Regions from separate parts of the Labrenzia sp. ATLA3 genome, predicted to be linked through region 1. Evidence: riboswitches for the same ligand, from Rfam matches in the RefSeq annotation. Region 1 holds a riboswitch; each other region holds the start of a gene.

Region 1 (4,208 bases):
GAGATCGTCGTTGAACTCCGATGCCTCATTGATCTGGAGGATCTCCGAGCAAAGGTTCGACATGTTGATGCGGCCGTCGACCGGATTGGCCCGGTTGGCGGTGTCCTCGAAAAGGACGTAAGGGTAGCCGCTCTCGAACTGGATCTCGGCGATGGTCTGGAAGAAACTGCGCGCTCGGATCTTCTTCTTGCGGATGCGCGGGTCGTCGACCATCTCGCGGTATTTTTCCGTAACGGAAATCTGCGAGAACGGCTTACCGTAGACCCGCTCCACATCGTGAGGCGAGAACAGGTACATGTCGTCATCCTCCTTCGCCAGTTCGAAGGTGATGTCCGGGATAACGACGCCGAGGGATAGGGTCTTGATGCGGATCTTCTCGTCCGCGTTCTCGCGCTTGGTGTCGAGGAAGCTCAGGATGTCCGGGTGATGGGCGTTGATATAGACCGCGCCCGCACCCTGGCGTGCACCGAGCTGATTGGCATAGGAGAAACTGTCTTCCAGAAGCTTCATCACGGGAATGACGCCGGACGACTGGTTCTCGATCCCCTTGATGGGGGCTCCGGCCTCCCGGATGTTGGTCAGTAGCAGCGCCACGCCGCCGCCGCGCTTGGAAAGCTGCAACGCGGAATTGATGCCCCGCCCTATCGATTCCATGTTGTCTTCAAGACGCAACAGAAAACACGAGATCAGCTCGCCGCGCTGCTTCTTGCCAGCGTTGAGAAAGGTCGGTGTCGCCGGCTGGAACCGGCCGGAAATGATCTCGTCCATCAGCCGCATGGCAAGGTCCTCGTCACCGGCGGCCAGCGTCAGCGAGACCATCACCACCCGATCCTCGAAACGCTCCAGATAGCGCTTGCCATCAAAGGTTTTGAGCGTGTAGCTGGTGTAATACTTGAAGGCGCCGAGAAAGGCCGGAAAACGGAACTTCCGGGCATAGGCCGCTTCGAAGATCGCCTTGACGAAGGCTGGATCGTATTGTTCCAGCACTTCGCGTTCGTAGTAACCTTCACGCACCAGATAGCCGAGTTTCTCCTCCAGAGAGTGGAAGAACACGGTGTTCTGGTTGACGTGCTGAAGGAAATACTGGCGCGCGGCCTGCCGGTCGGCGTCGAACTGGATCCTGCCGTCGGCGTCGTAGAGGTTCAGCATCGCATTGAGCGCGTGGTAGTCGAGATTAGCTGCCGGGTTTGCCGGACGTTCTAGGACTGTCGTTTCCAAAATTCTGTCATCCCGTGTTGGACGCGGCAGAGGTCGGTGTCGGTTCCGGCAAGCTCGAAACGGTAGAGCAGCGGAACGCCGCATTTTTTCGACACGACATCTCCGGCATAGGCAAAGAGGGGCCCGAAGTTGCGATTGCCAGAGGCAATCACACCTTTGAGGAAAGAGCGGTTCGCGGCATCGTTGAGAAACCGGATCACCTGGCCTGGCACAGCACCCCGGCCTTCGCCGTCCGAATAGGTCGGCAGCACCAGAACGTAGGGCTGCCGGATTATCGGCAACGCTTCCGTCTTGTTGCGCGGAATACGGACCGCCGGAGCCTTCAGCTTGTCGATGAACCGATGCGTGTTGCCGGAAGCGCTGGAGAAATAGACGAGTGTGCCCATTTCATCGTCACCGCGCCGGGATCAGCCGAGCGCCGCGATCTTGTCCGGCCGGAAGCCGGCCCAGTGCTCGCCCATTGCTTCCACCACCGGCACTTGCCGGTAGCCGAGAGACTGCACGTGCTCAAAGGCTTCCGAATTTTCGCTCAGGTCGATAATTGTGTAATCGACGCCGCGCTGATCGAGCGCGCGGTAGGTCGCATTGCATTGAACGCAGGAAGGCTTGCTGTAAACAGTAACGGTCATGTCTCTTGCACCCCGAAGAACGTGTTCTTGATGATGGACGGCAGGAAGCACGAGAGAGCATGAGCACGACCTCACGCAATCAAGCGTCGCCCGGACCCGCCGTCCGCTGACGTTGTTTATTCAAGGCAGGTCTCCTGGCTCACGGGTCAAAGCCCTGTCATCCACCTTCCCGGGATCTCCCAGTGGTTTTCTGGATGACGGCTCGCCGTTTACAGTTGCGGGGGCAGCGCCGGATTTGCCTCTTTGGATGAGGCGCACCAGCTTCCCTCTTAGCCGGCAATCCCAAAGGAATCACCGGACCCTGAATACTAGATACAGTATGAGGTGCGATCACCAAGTCAATATGAAGCGTCATGCCGACGGAATTTGAGTGGGGAAATATGGCGGGCAGACATCTCTCCCCAAAGTTATGTGGAGGCGTCATATGAGACGTGCGGCAATTGCCTGGGCTTCGCAGTTGGTCATATTTTCGACGATGCAAACACCCACCATCGGTTTCAAACGTCGCTGTGTTTCGCATTCATTGGCCGAGATCGCTGACTGGAAACAGACGCGTAGTGTTGCGATCATTTCCGGAAAATCCCAAGTACAGTCTGACTGCGGTCCATTAAGGTCGTGCGTTTTCAGGAGGAGAATTTCAAATGGTGGACAAGGCGCATCTGGATGCCCTTCGAGAGAAGTATGGCAATGCGTCCGGCGGAGATATTTTTGACCCGCATTTTCAGGAAGTGGCCCGGTCTCAGTTCAGTGATGGCGACAAGCGCAAGTGGCCTTTCGCAGGCATCCCGAGCTTTCTGGATGCGCGGGCCTTTCCGGAGGCTCAGGACGCCGACGACTTCGGCGGTCTGGACATCGCCTTGCTCGGCGTGCCGATGGATCTGGGTGTAACCAACCGCAACGGCACCCGCTTTGGCCCGCGAGCCCTGCGCACCATCGAGCGTATCGGCCCATACGACCACGTGCTCAAGACCTCTCCGATGGGCAAGGCGAAAATCGCGGATATCGGCGACGTTCCCATGCTCAGCCGTTTCGATCTTGCCCAGTGTCACAAGGATATCGAGGACTTCTACCGCCGCCTTGTTGCTGCAGGTGTGCGTCCGCTAAGCGTCGGCGGTGACCATTCCATCACGGCGTCGATCCTCAAGGCTCTGGGAGAAAAGGAGCCCGTGGGGCTTATCCACATCGACGCCCATTGCGATACCGCCGGTCCCTATGAAGGGGCCAAGTTCCAGCACGGTGGGCCGTTCCGCCTTGCGGTTCTGGACGGTGTGCTGGACCCGCGCCGAACGATTCAGATCGGCATTCGCGGTCCAGCTGAATATCTCTGGGAGTTCTCTTATGAAAGCGGCATGACCGTGGTTCATGCCGAAGACGTGGGCGAAGCGAGCATGCCCCGGTTGATCGAAAAGGCGCGCAAGATCGTTGGCGACGGGCCGACATATGTCTCCTTCGATATCGACAGCGTAGATCCAGGCTTCGCCCCGGGAACGGGAACACCCGAGGTGGGCGGCCTGCAGCCGAGAGAGGTGCAGCAGATCCTGCGCGGCCTGAACGGGCTCAACATCATTGGCGGTGATGTGGTGGAAGTGGCGCCGCAATACGATCCGAGCACCAACACGGCTCAGATTGCAGCGCAAGTCCTGCACACGATCCTTTGCCTCATGGTGAACACCGGTCACTTTGAGCAGGGCTGATAGCTGAGACTATTGTCGTCTTCTGTTCATCGAAGGCCCGCCCGCCATGGCGGGCCTTTGGCTATGCGGTGCCGGGGATTGCGATCCCAGGCATTTGGTGCAACCTATGTCCATGAAGATATCAGGGTCCGACCTTCACCTGTTGCGCGTGTTCGAATGCGTTGTGCGCAATGGCGGAATTTCCGCCGCACAGATGGAGCTTTCACTCAGTCAGCCGACGATATCCAATCACCTGACAGCGCTCGAGAGACGGCTGGGGGCCAAACTCTGCGAGCGCGGCCGCCGCGGGTTTTCCCTGACACAAGAGGGGCGCCGAGTTTACGAAGTCAGTCTGGAAGTGACGGGCATGCTGGAGGCAAGTTCCGCCCGGTTGTCCGGCCTTCGAAGCGGCCTGTCTGGAAAGGTAACCGTCGGTATTGTCGACTGCTTGGCGACCGACCCGCAACTGAAGGTTTCCGAAGCGATTGAGGAGCTTTCCCGCACGGCGCCTGAAATCGAGCTGAGCCTGAAAATCATGCGCCCCAACGACATCACCAAGGCTGTCGCGGAACGCGAGCTGGACGTCGGCATCGGCGGGTCCAACATCAAGGTGGCGAGCCTTGCTTACCGGACCCTTTATCGTGAGGAACATGTCGTTTATTGCGGTCAGGCGCACCCGCTTTTTCAG
Region 2 (4,208 bases), on a different contig from region 1:
CCTCAAAAAGACCGGGCACCGTGCGATTGGCCAGGATCTTGAAGACAGTGCTGCCCGGAATGGCGACCGCGCCTGCGCCGATGGCGGCCACAATCGAAATACCCAGCAGCAGCATCCCGGCAAGAAGCAGAACGCCGGTGCTCCACCGCCGCCGGGATGCGTTGTGTTTTGCCGTCACCTCGGTCATGCCGGATCATCGCTTGTGCCCGCAACCGCGGTGAGAGGCATTGTCAGCAAGTCTCACTCTCCCCAGAAGGCTTCAGTGAGTTTGCCGACAGCCTTGAGGTTTCGCGGTCCCGGCGTTGCCTCGACATAATCCAGGACGACGAAGCGGTCGTTCTTGACCGCCGCAATGCCGGCCAGAGCTGGGTTGTTCTTCATGAAATCCCGTTTCTGGTCCGCCGTCACTTCGCCGTAGTTGACGATCACGACCATGTCCGGATCTTTCTCCACCACGGTTTCCCAATCGACCGTCGCCCAGCTCTTTTCGAAATCGTCCATGACGTTGACGCCACCGGCCGCCTCGATAAGCGCCGTCGGCATAGCATAGCGACCGGCGGTGAAGGGCTTGTCCTCACCGCTGTCGTAGACGAAAACCCGCAGCGGTTTCTCGCCTTCCGGCACCGTTGCCGCGATCCGCGCCAGTTCCTGCTTGTAGGCAGCGACAAGGTGCAGGGCCGTGTCCTCCACGCCGAAGATCTTCCCGAGATTGATCAGGTCGTTGTAAAGATCAGCCAGCGAAGCCTTGGGCTTGTCGCCGATATGGATGCAGGATTCGGTCAGCTCATAAACCTTGATCCCGAAGGGCTCCAGCGTTTCCGGCGTCACTTCGCCGCCAACCTTCATGCCATAGTTCCAGCCGGCAAAATAGAAATCCGCATCTGCCCCGATCAGCACTTCCTTGCTCGGATATTTTGACGCGAGTTCCGGAAGTTCGGCAACGCCCTCACGCATTTCCGCGTCCAGCGTCTTCCAGCCCGAAATGCCGGTATATCCAACCATGCGGTCGCGCAGACCAAGCACCAGCATCATCTCGGTCAGATTGACGTCGTTCGAAACAGCGGCTTTTGGCGGCGCTTCGAAAGTGACCGTACGACTGCAGCTTTTCACCGTGGTCTGGGCAAAGGCCGGAACAGTCAGAAGGGCGAGCGCAGCGCTCAGCAGTAGTCTTTTCATTGTGCTCTCCAGGGAGTCAAAGATGGAAGGTCAGGTAACGCTCACGACTGGCAGACAACTGCTCCAGGCGGACCTGTACCGAATAGGCTTGTTCAATGTTGCCGGGGGTCAGCACCGTTTCCGGCGCGCCATGGGCAACCAGCCGCCCCTCGTGCAGCAGCAGAACCTTGTCGCAGACGCGGCTTGCCAAATTGAGGTCATGCAGGCTTGTGACGATGGTGATGTTCAGATCAGAGATCAGCTCGACAATCTCGAGCTGATGGCGGATATCCAGATGGTTGGTCGGCTCATCCAGGACCAGCAGCTTCGGTTCCTGCGCCAGCGCCCGAGCCACCATCACCCGTTGCCGTTCACCGCCGGACAGCGTGCCAAAGGACCTGTCCGCGTAGGAGTGCAGATCCATTTTCCTGAGGCAGTCATCGACGATTTCAGCGTCCCGTTTGCCTGCATTGGCAATGCCGTTTGCGTGCGGCCGCCGACCAAGAACGACGATCTCGCGAACAGACAGGGCAAAGTCGGTCGGTTGCTCCTGCAGAACGGCGGCGATCGACCGGGCAGCCTCCCGGGCACTGAGGTGCCACAGGTCCGTACCATCCACCAGAATGCTGCCAGAGTGCGGTTTCAAGAAGCGGTAGAGCAGCCGCAGCAGGGTCGATTTGCCGGCACCATTGGCACCGGCAATTCCAAGAACCTCGCCAGCGGGCAGCTCGAAGCTGACCGGATGCAGAATGGTCCTGCCCTGCCCCGTCTTCCAGCTTGCCTCTCGGACGCAAAGATCGATCCCCGTCATGACAAGGCCGTTCCGTCAGCTTCCGAGACGATCATCGCCGCGGGGATGCGGCCCTGCGATGCGGTCCATCGTGTGCCGTGCCGGACGCCGGAAACGCCATATCCATTCTCTAGCTGGCGATAGCGCCTGGCGTAGTCGACCAGATCTTCTATGTCCGTTTCACCTGCATCGATATCACCGAAGAGGTAAATCGCCTCGCCCGTTGCCTTGTAGGCCGCTGTGCATCCACGCGAACAGCTTTCGATGTCGGCTGTACCGCTGATCTCGAAATCGTCACCAACGACCGGAACGGCCAATTGGAGAGCGCGCTTCAACTGGCTGACCAGTTCATATCCGGGCTGACACAGCTGGCCCTTGTGACGGCAGACGGTACTGACAAAAATCTTGTGCGGTTCATTGCTCATGGCGCACCTTTACAGCTTCCGTCCGCGAACGGACAGCATGGGGCGGCGCAGCGACAACCTTGCCACCATGGCTGCGCAAGAAGCTACCAGCTTGAAAGGAAAGAGGATGATCATTGTGTAATGTTATTACATTACTAATCCGATCGTTGGCAACAAGCTTTTGCCTGCCGTTCGGCACCATCGCGCGCAGCGCACGCATCGACAGCGGATCGGAAAGGGTCAAAAGGTTGGCAGGACTTGAGGTTTCAGCAGTCAATTTCCGGTTCATATCGCCCTCCGCGATTGCGCGGGGCAGTTTCGAACCGAATGTGCAACTTTGCCGGCAGGCGCCGATAGACCATGTCACTCACTCCGCCGGGGCACCCCGCCCGGGTTAAGGTTTAAGATGAAATGGCAGGTCTCCTGACTTGCGGGTCATGGCTTGCCTGATCCTTCCCGGGGTTTCCCCAGTGGCGCTTTCAGGTTTGCTCACCGCTCACAGTTGCGGGGGCAGTCACGGATTTGCAGCCTTTCGGCCTCGTCGCACCGTGTTCCCTTTTAATCCCGCTCCGAAATTCAGAGTCGGGAACCATCTCTTCCTAAGTGCTCGAACGCCTGGAAAATGTCAAAGACTTTCACCACCCACCTTGTCGTCCCGAAGCACAACAGATGCAGCCGTCCGGCGGCCTCGGCAGGATTGGCCTCTTGCCTTCACCGCTCAAAAATCCTACCTCGGATCCATGAAACAGGATGCCCTCCCCCCGCGCGCCACTGCGCGCCCCGTCACCCTTGAGACCCACGGCGTTGCTCGCCAGGACGACTTTGCCTGGCTGCGGGCAGACAACTGGCAGGAGGTCATGAAAGACCCTTCCGTGCTGGATGCCGATATCCGCGCCTATCTGGAAGCGGAAAATACCTACCAGGAAGCGCAGATGGCGCCGACGAAGGCTCTGCAGGAACAGCTTTTTGCTGAAATGCGCGGCCGCATCAAGGAAGACGACAGTTCGGTCCCCTCACCCGACGGCCCCTTCGCCTATGGCCTCAAATACGAAACTGGTGGCCAGCAACCGATCTTCTTCCGGACCCCGCGCGATGGCGGCGAGGAAACGGTACTTCTCCACGGCGACAAGGAAGCCGAGGGCACGTCCTATTTCCGGATCGGCGGTGTCAGCCAGTCGACGGATCACAAGCTCATAGCCTGGGCCTATGATGACAAGGGCTCGGAATATTATTCGCTCAGACTGCGCGACGCCGCGACGGCCAAAGATTTCGACTACGCCATCGAAGATACGGGCGGCGGCGGCGTTTTCTCCGAAGACAGTCGTTACGTGTTCTACGTTCGTCTGGACGCCAACCATCGGCCTTCAAAGCTCTTCCGGCACGAGATCGGCACCGACCCAGCCAGCGATGTGCTCGTCTACGAGGAAAAGGATGCCGGCTTCTTCATGGGGGTCGGCAAGACCCAGTCCGGTGACACCATCGTCATCGACATTCACGACCATGAGACGTCCGAAGTCTGGATGATCCCGGCAAGTGATCCGACTGCCGAACCGGTGCTCGTCGCAGAGCGCGAAACCGGCATCGAATATTCCATCGACGATCATGGCGACACGCTTTACATCCTGACCAATGCAGGTGGCGCCGAGGACTTCAAGATCGTCACCGCGCCCAAGAGCAACCCTGGCCGCCAGAACTGGTCGGACCTCGTGCCGCACAAGCCGGGGTGCCTGATCCTGTCCCACTGCGTCTACAAGAGTTTCATGACGCGGCTGGAGCGCGAGGACGGCCTGCCGCGCATCGTGATCCACCGGCTTGCGGACAAGATCGAACATTCCATCGCTTTCGACGAGGAGGCCTAT
Region 3 (4,208 bases), on a different contig from region 1:
TATCAGCCGCACTTGCAAGGCTGCGCACCGCCCTGGAGGACGAGCTCTTCTTTCGCAAGGGACAGCATCTCGAACCAACTGCGTTTGCGGCAAGCCTGGAAGCGCCGTTGCGCGATCATCTGGAAGCATTGAGCGTCCTGTTGAAAGGCCCGCAGACCTTCAGACCCGAAACATCGACGGCCAGTTTCAGAATTTCCGGCAGCGATTACTTTGCGGAGATGCTGATGCCCGGGCTTGCAGCCCATCTGGCACACACCGCACCGTCAATGCTTGTGCATCTGGTTGATCTCGTGCCGGACAACTACATCAACACGCTTGAGGAATATCAGGTCGACCTGGCTATGATTCTTGCCGCGCCGTTGCCGGAGTGGGTTCAAAGCAGGAAGATGTTCACCTCAAGTTTTTGCGTGGTCGCCCGAAGGAACCATCCGAGGCTCCAACGCGCAGGCATTGCGCCTGGAGAGGCTATCCCTATCGATCTCTTCTGCGACCTGGGACATGTGCTGTTTTCTCCGCAAGGCCAGCGCAGCGCAATGGGTGACGCCGCATTGGCACGCGTCGGCAGAAAGCGGCGCGTCGCGATGACGCTACCGGTGTTCGGCGGCGTCTGCCGCGCCGTTTCCGGATCGGATCTCATCGCGCTGCTGCCCACCCAGTTCGCACGGCGGATGGCGCCCATTTCCGATCTGGAGATCTACTTGCCTCCCATGCCCGTGGACCCGGCCCGGATTATCATGGTCTGGAACCGGAAGATGACCTCAGATCCGCCTCATGCCTGGCTTCGCGACCAGATTATCGACATTCTCGCGAGCGTCCACGAAGAGCCTTGAAACCTGCCGAATGTCGCGACTGACGGAACCCGGAGACGGCCCGGAACAGGCCATATCGCCAAGGCCGACGCCAACTGGAAGAAGATCCGCACGACAGCGGCTACGGATCTCTGACAGGTTCGCCCGGCCCACAGGCAAACAAAAAGGGCGGCCCGAGGCCGCCCTTCGTGGTTTGAAATCAGCAGAAGCCTGGAGGCTTAGGCTGCCGCGTCGTGCAGACGGTTTTCAAACGCAAGGTTCTTGGTCAGCGGTGCCAGGGTCTTGGCAGCAGCCAGTACAGCCAGGTCGGCCAGCGGCTCACCCAGGATCACCAGCATGTAAGCAACGCCGAAGGAGCCGACGGACGCCATGTTCTCGGCGCCAAAGCCCTGACCGTAGAATGCCCAGAAGGCAACCCAGCCGACGATACCGGTCTGGAACGTGGTCGAAAGGGCCAGAGCCTGAGCGTAGGAAACGTCAACATAGGCGGTCTTTTCCGGAATGATCCGGTTGGCCAGAAGGCTGACGGCCCACAGCGGCACAAGCAGCGTGGTGACGTTGATGCCGTACTGCGGCAAATCGAAAGGTGCAAAAAACGCACCCTGAAGCAGAAGCCCCGCGGCCAGACCGATAGCGGCCGGACCGGCACCGAACATCAGGAACAGGGTGGAGCCCAGAATGAAGTGAACTTCGGAAACCCCGACCGGATAATGCGGCAGAATTTCAAAGAAGCAGAAGACGGCAACCGTCGTGATGACGGAGCGTACGGCCAGACTGAGAACGCCGCTCTTGCGGATCGTGTCGAGCGCCATTTTGCCGAGAAGGCCGAAGGAAGCAGCTGCGGTACCGTAGCTGAGCACAATTTTGGCACCGTCGACGATGCCCGGTTCGATATGCATATGTTTCTCCTTTGCGCACCCTCCGTGCGCGAGCAGATGTTGTAAACCGGCCCGATGGGACCGCTGGATGGCAGGTTTCCTGGCTCGCGAGTCTCTGCACCGCCCGCCTTCCCGGATATCTCCAGTGGCTTGAAGGGCTTGGCTCTTCGCTTACAGTTGCGGGGGCAGCCACGGTCTTGGTCCCTGTTGGGTACGCCTCACCGTGTTCCCATTTCATCCGCCCTTACGCTTGTTCGGGCGAAACCATCACATGGTGGCATTTTTGCAAGGATTGGCACTGCACAGCAAGCGAATTTTCGCCATATTTGCTCTGAAAGCGACAATGCACATCAATTTTGCCGCCAGACCAACACAGACGAAATGTGAGGAACCTCCCGTCAGAAAACCGCGAGCAGGCCCTCGACAACGCACTTCTGAAGATCACAGCCGCCGCCGTCTTCGACGTGATCACCGAGACCGGTCGTTCGGTTGAACGGACATGGATCACAACCTAAGACTTGTCGCGGATGGATACTTGTGAAAATCTTCGAGGATGTTGAGATCGATTCCCATAACCGTTCTAGCGGTATCCCTCCTCGCCGCCACAGCCACACCCGGCTGGGCTGCGCCCGAAAAGCTCTTCGGCGCCATCAACGAGCGCCTGTCGTTCATGCAGTCGGTTGCTGCCTGGAAGGCGGATAACGACAAGCCGGTCGAGGACCTGCCAAGAGAAAAGGTGGTTCTGGAGGCAGCCCGTGCCAAGGCAGTCGAGAACGGCCTGTCTGCCGACAATGTTACCCTGTTTTTCCAGGCGCAGATCGATGCTGCAAAGGATATTCAGACCTGCTGGATCGAAAGGTGGAACGACGGCGAAGCCCGTCCGCAAAACGTTCCGGACCTGATCAAGGACGTCCGCCCGGAACTGCTTCGCCTCGGCAACGACATTCTGACCTTGCTTGCGCAGAGCCCTGTCGAAGCCTCCGACAAAGAGGCCTTCACGAACGCGGTCACCGTGGAATGCCTGTCCGATGATGCCAGGAATGCCCTGTTTGAGGGCCTCGTAGACGTACACGAGTAGGCATTCGCATTCGAAGCCTGCTGGCGATGGCTTTCATTGATCGCCAGCAACTCTCGCAGTCGCGCGACAGACGATTGCCGCTGACGCCGCTCACCAATCTCAGAGAAGTGGCGGCAGACACGCACGCCCCTTCAGCTGCTTGTGTTCAGACCTCGCACCTTAGTCGGGGTGAAAATTTGAACAGTGTGTTGGACGCTCAGACTTTTGCAAACGTCTCTCATGCACGCAATTCCGATCTTGGGAAATGCCAAAGGAGACCATGTCTCCGGAGCCGGTGGCCTGCGCGCACGCTAGCAGGACACGACGACTGCCTTTCCAGCCCCAGACTGAATCGGCGCATGGCCTCTCCATGCGCAAAATCCGCATTGACGCATAGTATTTTTGACATTGTTGGTTTCTTGGTAACTTTTATGGTTTGTTGTTAAGAGATAACAACTATAAATTGTTTAAGTGACGCGAGTACCGGATTCTTATTCTGGATTTTTCTTGGATTTTCGGGGTAGCAATGAAACTCTCTTCTACCGAAAAGACTGAGACAGCATCGGACCGTAATACTGAAAAATCTTCAGGAAACGGCGATTTATGGACTGATCCTGATAGTTCACATGGCTCCTTCCGCGCATCATTGAGCCTTGCCGTTTTCGGCTTCGACGATCCGGCAGCCGTATACAACCAGATGAGCGAAGAACAGCTGGCGGTGCTTGATCGCCGCTTCGCAACGGTGTGCGCCGTGGCAGCCTCCGAATTCGGTGGCAAACTGGTAAATTTACCAATGGGGCAGAAAGTGCTGACGTTCGGTGTTCCCGATCCGCACGAACTCGATGCAGAGCGGGCGGTGCTCGCGGCCCAGAAGGTTCTCCGCAGTTTTGAATGGAGCAGTTTCAAGTGCCCTGCTCGCTTGAGGTGCGGCATTGCAAGCGGCGAAGGCTTCATCGTTCTCGATAGCGGCCCAAACATGTCTCCCCTGGCTGTTTCCGGTCCGGTTTACGACAAGGCCTCGCAACTGGAACAGCATGCACCGGGAAATGTCCTGCTGGTCTCGGCAGATGCACGGGCGCTCTTTCGCAGCAACTTCATGGCGCGAAAAGTTCAGCTCGGCACCGAAGAGGAAATCGCCTGGGAGGTGTCGCCGGCAATCGTTCCCTCTACGCGGTTCGACCCGCGAGACCAGGATCCGAGGCTTCGTTTCTTCATGGGCCGCATGAAGGAAGTGCGCCTGCTCGCAAAAAGCTGGGCGACGTCGAAGACAGGACTGGCGCAAACCGTCCTCATCGAAGGCGAGCCAGGCATCGGCAAGTCGAGCCTGATGAGCGCCTTCCTGAAAAAAGTACAGACGGACCAACCGCTGGTTCTCAATTTTCTCGGATCCGCCCACCACAAGCGCACACCCTATTTTCCGGTTGCCCAGGGTCTGTTTGCGTTTCTGGGGCTCAAGGGCATGCA
Region 4 (4,208 bases), on a different contig from region 1:
CGTCGAACAGGCCTTGCAGGATGGCGACGGATTCCGCTTCCTTCAGGCTGGAAACGTAGATCGGCAGCGCATTGACGCCTGCCTTGTCGAGTGCATTGATGAGGGCGTCCAGAGGCGCGGTCTGGGCGCCTTGAACCAGGGCACGATAAAAGGTGATTGCGGCCACCGGTCTGGCAGGGTCACGCCAGGATGCCTTCAATTGTGCAATGTCGGGTGCTGCTTTCCCGGCAAGATAAATTCCGGCACGAGGAAGGGGCACCGGATGCGCCGGTTCTTCGCCCTTTCCAATCAGATAGGCTGCGTATCTCAGGGCGTTGGCGTAATTTTCCGTTCCGCCTTCGACACAGTACCGCCAGAAACGGTGCACTTCGGCCGATGTTCTGGTGGACCGCGACGTCAGGTCTTCGTCCCACTTGTCGTCACCCGGAACGACAATCAGATCGATACCGTTCGCACGGACTTCCTCTTCGAACCTCTCCAGGCCGTAGCGCCAGTATTCCACTCCGCCCAGAATCCGCAAAACAATCAACCGGGACCCACGAACCGTCTGTTCCGCATAAAGATCAACCGAGTAGGGATGCGACAGGGCCATCAGGTTGGCGAGCCGTAGCTCTGCCCGGCCCGCCCCGAGACGACCTTGCGCCGCGGCAAAGCTGCCCAGTTCGGTGTCCGCAGCGGACAGGAACAGAATGTCGGCCGGAGACTGGCCGAGATCGACCGCGTCTCCACCGTCATCGATCCGGCGTGTCTGACTGGCAAGAATGTGCATGCTTGGTCTTTATTTCCGGCTTGTTTTCAGCGTGTCAGGCAGCAGCCGTCAATTCACCCAGCAGACCACGCACCGCAGCCAGATCCAGACCTTTCAGACCAATCACGACAAGCTTGCCGCTTCTTTCGGCTCCAGCGGCGAACCAGGTTTCGACCCGTGGACCAACGGCCTGCACCATTGCCGGCGCCGCCTTGCCCTCGATCTTAACGGAACCCTTGATGCGCAGAACACCTTTTTGCGTCATGGCTTCAAGAACCTTTGTCTCGGCCTCTTTCAGGCTCACGAAGGACGAGACGTCCAGCACGTGGCTTTCAAAATCATCGTGATGGTGATGATCGTGGTGATGGTGGTCATCATCGTGGTCGTGGTCGTGGTCATCGTCGTGATCATGATGGTCATCATGGTGGTGATGATGTTCGTGACGGTCCGTCATGTCGTCCTCGGCAGCAGAGCCCCTACCGAGCAGAACTTCAATCGGGAGCGTGCCGTTTTCGGATGCCACCACGTGAACGGCTGGACGGACATCGGCGGCGATCTTCTCGTGCACCTGTTTCAGGGCGTCTTCCGAAACGAGATCGGCCTTGTTCAGCACAACAAGATCGGCGCACCGCAGCTGGTCATGGAAGAGTTCTTCGACCGGACTGTCGTGATCCAGGGCTTCGTCAGCAGCACGCTGTGCAGCAAGCGCATCCTCATCAAGTGCGATCCGGCCTTCGGCGAGTGCGGCAGCGTCAAGCACGGTCACAACCCCATCGACCGTTACTTTCGGTTTCACGCTCGGCCAGGAAAAGGCCCGCACAAGCGGCTGCGGCAGCGCAAGACCGGAAGTTTCGATGACAATGTGCTCCGGCGGATTGTCCCGCGCGAGCAGCATTTCCATGGTCGGGAGAAAATCGTCGGCAACGGTGCAGCAGATGCAGCCATTGGTCAGCTCAACCACTTCCTCTGCGGCGCAATCAGGGTCCGCGCATCCGTTTACCAGAGAGCCGTCGAATCCCATGTCACCGAATTCGTTGACGATCAACGCGATCCGTTTGCCATTGGCGTTGGTAAGCAAGTTGCGGATCAGCGTGGTTTTGCCGGCGCCCAGAAACCCAGTGACAATGGTTGCCGGTATTTTCGCGCCGGGCTGCAAGGAAGAAGTGGTCATAGTTTGATATCCGGTTGTGAATTGGGTTTCAAAAGCAGCGGCAGCCCCGCAGCGACAAAGACGACCTGGTGGCACTCCTGTGCCATATCCTGGTTCAAACGCCCTTGCGCATCGCGAAACGACCTCGACAGTCTGTTCTCCGGCACAATTCCCATGCCGACTTCGTTGGAAACAAAGACGCAAGGGCCGCTCAGATCCCTCAGAACGGAGGACAGTCGCGCAGTTTCAGCCGAAACGTCCTTGTCAGCGAACATTAGATTGGAAAGCCAGAGCGTGAGGCAATCGACCAGAACCACGCGGTCTGCTCCGCATTCGCCTTGAAGAACGGAAACCAGATCGAGCTGTTCTTCCACGGTGTGCCAGGACGGGCCGCGCTGATCTTTATGGGCGGCGATGCGACTGGCCATTTCATCGTCGTGGGCAGCGCCAGTTGCGACATAGATTTTCCGCAGACCGGTTTCATGGGCGAGCTTTTCCGCCAACCGGCTTTTGCCGGAGCGGGCACCGCCGAGGACCAGTGTCGTCCTCTCGCCAGTTGAATGCGTCATTCCTTCTCCCAGCCGTCCGCCCGACAGCGCCATAGGGTTGCCAATGCGACGGCCGGTCTCCTGGCTTGCGGCTCAGCGCGGTCTGTACCCCTTCCCGGCCCCATAAGGACGCCAGTGGTTTTCGTACAGCCACTCACCGCTCACAGTTGCGGGGGCAGCTCCGGACCTGGACTTGAAAAAGTCCGCACCGGATTCCCGTTTCATCCGGATCGGGCATTGCCTGTTCCGGAACCGTCGGTTTCTTCCTAAACGGATCTTGAGGCCGACACAAGCAGCAGAAAGACTCGGTCACTTGCCCCGGTGATCCGGCATATCCACCCACGCCTACGCCATCTTGAGTCAAAGTCCGGCGATAGCACTGCTCAATTGCCTCGCAAGGGCGCTATCAAACAGCGCGGAACGTAGGGTTTTCCAAGCTCCACAGTCGGTCTAGCGTTCTGAAATATATCGAGTTTTCCACATAGCCTTCAAAAAAATGACGGCGCGATGAAAAAAACACCCTCGGGGGCTTGGCAAACGGATGAAGCCTTTGATATACGCATCTCCATCGACGGGGCGGCAACGCGCTGGCCCCGAGCGTGGTGATCCCCAGTAGCTCAGTTGGTAGAGCAAGCGACTGTTAATCGCTGGGTCGCTGGTTCGAGTCCGGCCTGGGGAGCCATCACCACCTCTTCTTTTTTCCCAAAACGTCCGCTTCAAATTGGTTGGAAACTACGAGTTTCTCCCGTTCGCGATTGCATGCCGCAAGGTTTTCTTGCGCCTTGCAACCAACAGGTCACATCGCCGCGGACCGAAAAAGTTAGCCGCGTTCCGGGGCAGAACATCTCCCTATCGTCACGTCGACATTCATCCGTTGATCCCTGACGGCTCTCGCGTGATTGCGCGCAGGAGACGATGACGAGAGTCCCTTTCTTGATAAAATCCACGACGTCTCGTATCGTGAAATAACGTTAAGTTACTTGCGTTGGTTTCTGGGCAATTTCATCGCCAGAAATGCACCTGCAGATCTCAAAAGCCGGACACCTCTAATGATCGGCGATACAGAGCGATCCATTCCAGCAGTCACAGCAGCTCCCGGTTATGCGGAGTTTCTCGAAAGCTACTGTGACAAGGAGCAGCCCTTGCTCATCAAGGGATTGGCTAAAAGCTGGCCAGCGCGAGAAAAATGGATTTCCAAAGGACTGCGGTCGGACCTGCATAGCCTGCCATCCGTTCGCGACAGAGGCGTCTTTTTCGTAAGCCGGTCACCTGTTCTTGAGCAGGACATCGAGATGCCGGAGTTTTTGAAGGAGGTCCTCTCTTCTGACCAGATAATGAAAGATTCCGTCGCCTGGAGATTCTGGGTGAACAGCAGGAACAACCGAACGGAATTTCACTACGATACCAACGCAGAGAATGTCATCACCGTACAGGTTAAGGGGCGAAAGGAATGGGTGCTCGTATCGCCTGACACTCCGCTGCCCTGCTATCCGTTCACCAATTTTTCCCTTCTGAAAGACGAAGAAAAACTTCTGAAAAACAAACAGTTTTACAAATTCGACCTGGAGGAAGGCGATCTTCTTTACCTCCCGCCGCTTTGGTACCACCGCGTGGTTGCCAAGGAAGACGAGAACATCAACATCAACTGGACGTTCACGAAGCGCGAAACCTCGGTCGTTTCGAAGGAATTCAAGCGAGATATGGAGCGCTGCGGATTGCTGCATTCCTTCAAGAACAGCGATTCCGCGCTGGTTCGGCGCAG

Evidence for each region. Region 1 has a riboswitch for cobalamin ahead of nrdH (glutaredoxin-like protein NrdH). Riboswitches for the same ligand answer to the same signal wherever they lie in the genome.
Region 2: it holds a riboswitch for cobalamin, as region 1 does, so the genes downstream of both, AC2A6O_RS12145 (hypothetical protein) here and nrdH (glutaredoxin-like protein NrdH) in region 1, are expected to answer to the same signal.
Region 3: it holds a riboswitch for cobalamin, as region 1 does, so the genes downstream of both, AC2A6O_RS12910 (energy-coupling factor ABC transporter permease) here and nrdH (glutaredoxin-like protein NrdH) in region 1, are expected to answer to the same signal.
Region 4: it holds a riboswitch for cobalamin, as region 1 does, so the genes downstream of both, cobU (bifunctional adenosylcobinamide kinase/adenosylcobinamide-phosphate guanylyltransferase) here and nrdH (glutaredoxin-like protein NrdH) in region 1, are expected to answer to the same signal.

The regions. Positions count from the first base shown of each region.
Region 1 is NZ_JBXUKV010000005.1:86,481-90,688, forward strand. Features, by position in the region: gene nrdE (class 1b ribonucleoside-diphosphate reductase subunit alpha) at 1-1,218, opposite strand, end outside; gene nrdI (class Ib ribonucleoside-diphosphate reductase assembly flavoprotein NrdI) at 1,200-1,604, opposite strand; gene nrdH (glutaredoxin-like protein NrdH) at 1,626-1,847, opposite strand; cobalamin riboswitch at 1,955-2,166, opposite strand; gene speB (agmatinase) at 2,489-3,541, shown strand; gene AC2A6O_RS14660 (LysR family transcriptional regulator) at 3,648-4,208, shown strand, end outside.
Region 2 is NZ_JBXUKV010000004.1:151,388-155,595, forward strand. Features, by position in the region: gene AC2A6O_RS12125 (FecCD family ABC transporter permease) at 1-187, opposite strand, end outside; gene AC2A6O_RS12130 (ABC transporter substrate-binding protein) at 241-1,176, opposite strand; gene AC2A6O_RS12135 (ABC transporter ATP-binding protein) at 1,193-1,966, opposite strand; gene AC2A6O_RS12140 (DUF1636 family protein) at 1,963-2,370, opposite strand; gene AC2A6O_RS12145 (hypothetical protein) at 2,360-2,638, opposite strand; cobalamin riboswitch at 2,746-2,958, opposite strand; gene AC2A6O_RS12150 (S9 family peptidase) at 3,090-4,208, shown strand, end outside.
Region 3 is NZ_JBXUKV010000004.1:312,121-316,328, forward strand. Features, by position in the region: gene AC2A6O_RS12905 (LysR family transcriptional regulator) at 1-830, shown strand, start outside; gene AC2A6O_RS12910 (energy-coupling factor ABC transporter permease) at 1,028-1,708, opposite strand; cobalamin riboswitch at 1,761-1,971, opposite strand; gene aroQ (gamma subclass chorismate mutase AroQ) at 2,241-2,765, shown strand; gene AC2A6O_RS12920 (ATP-binding protein) at 3,391-4,208, shown strand, end outside.
Region 4 is NZ_JBXUKV010000001.1:80,000-84,207, forward strand. Features, by position in the region: gene cobN (cobaltochelatase subunit CobN) at 1-769, opposite strand, end outside; gene cobW (cobalamin biosynthesis protein CobW) at 804-1,919, opposite strand; gene cobU (bifunctional adenosylcobinamide kinase/adenosylcobinamide-phosphate guanylyltransferase) at 1,916-2,467, opposite strand; cobalamin riboswitch at 2,501-2,718, opposite strand; tRNA gene AC2A6O_RS00370 (tRNA-Asn) at 3,053-3,128, shown strand; gene AC2A6O_RS00375 (cupin-like domain-containing protein) at 3,346-4,208, shown strand, end outside.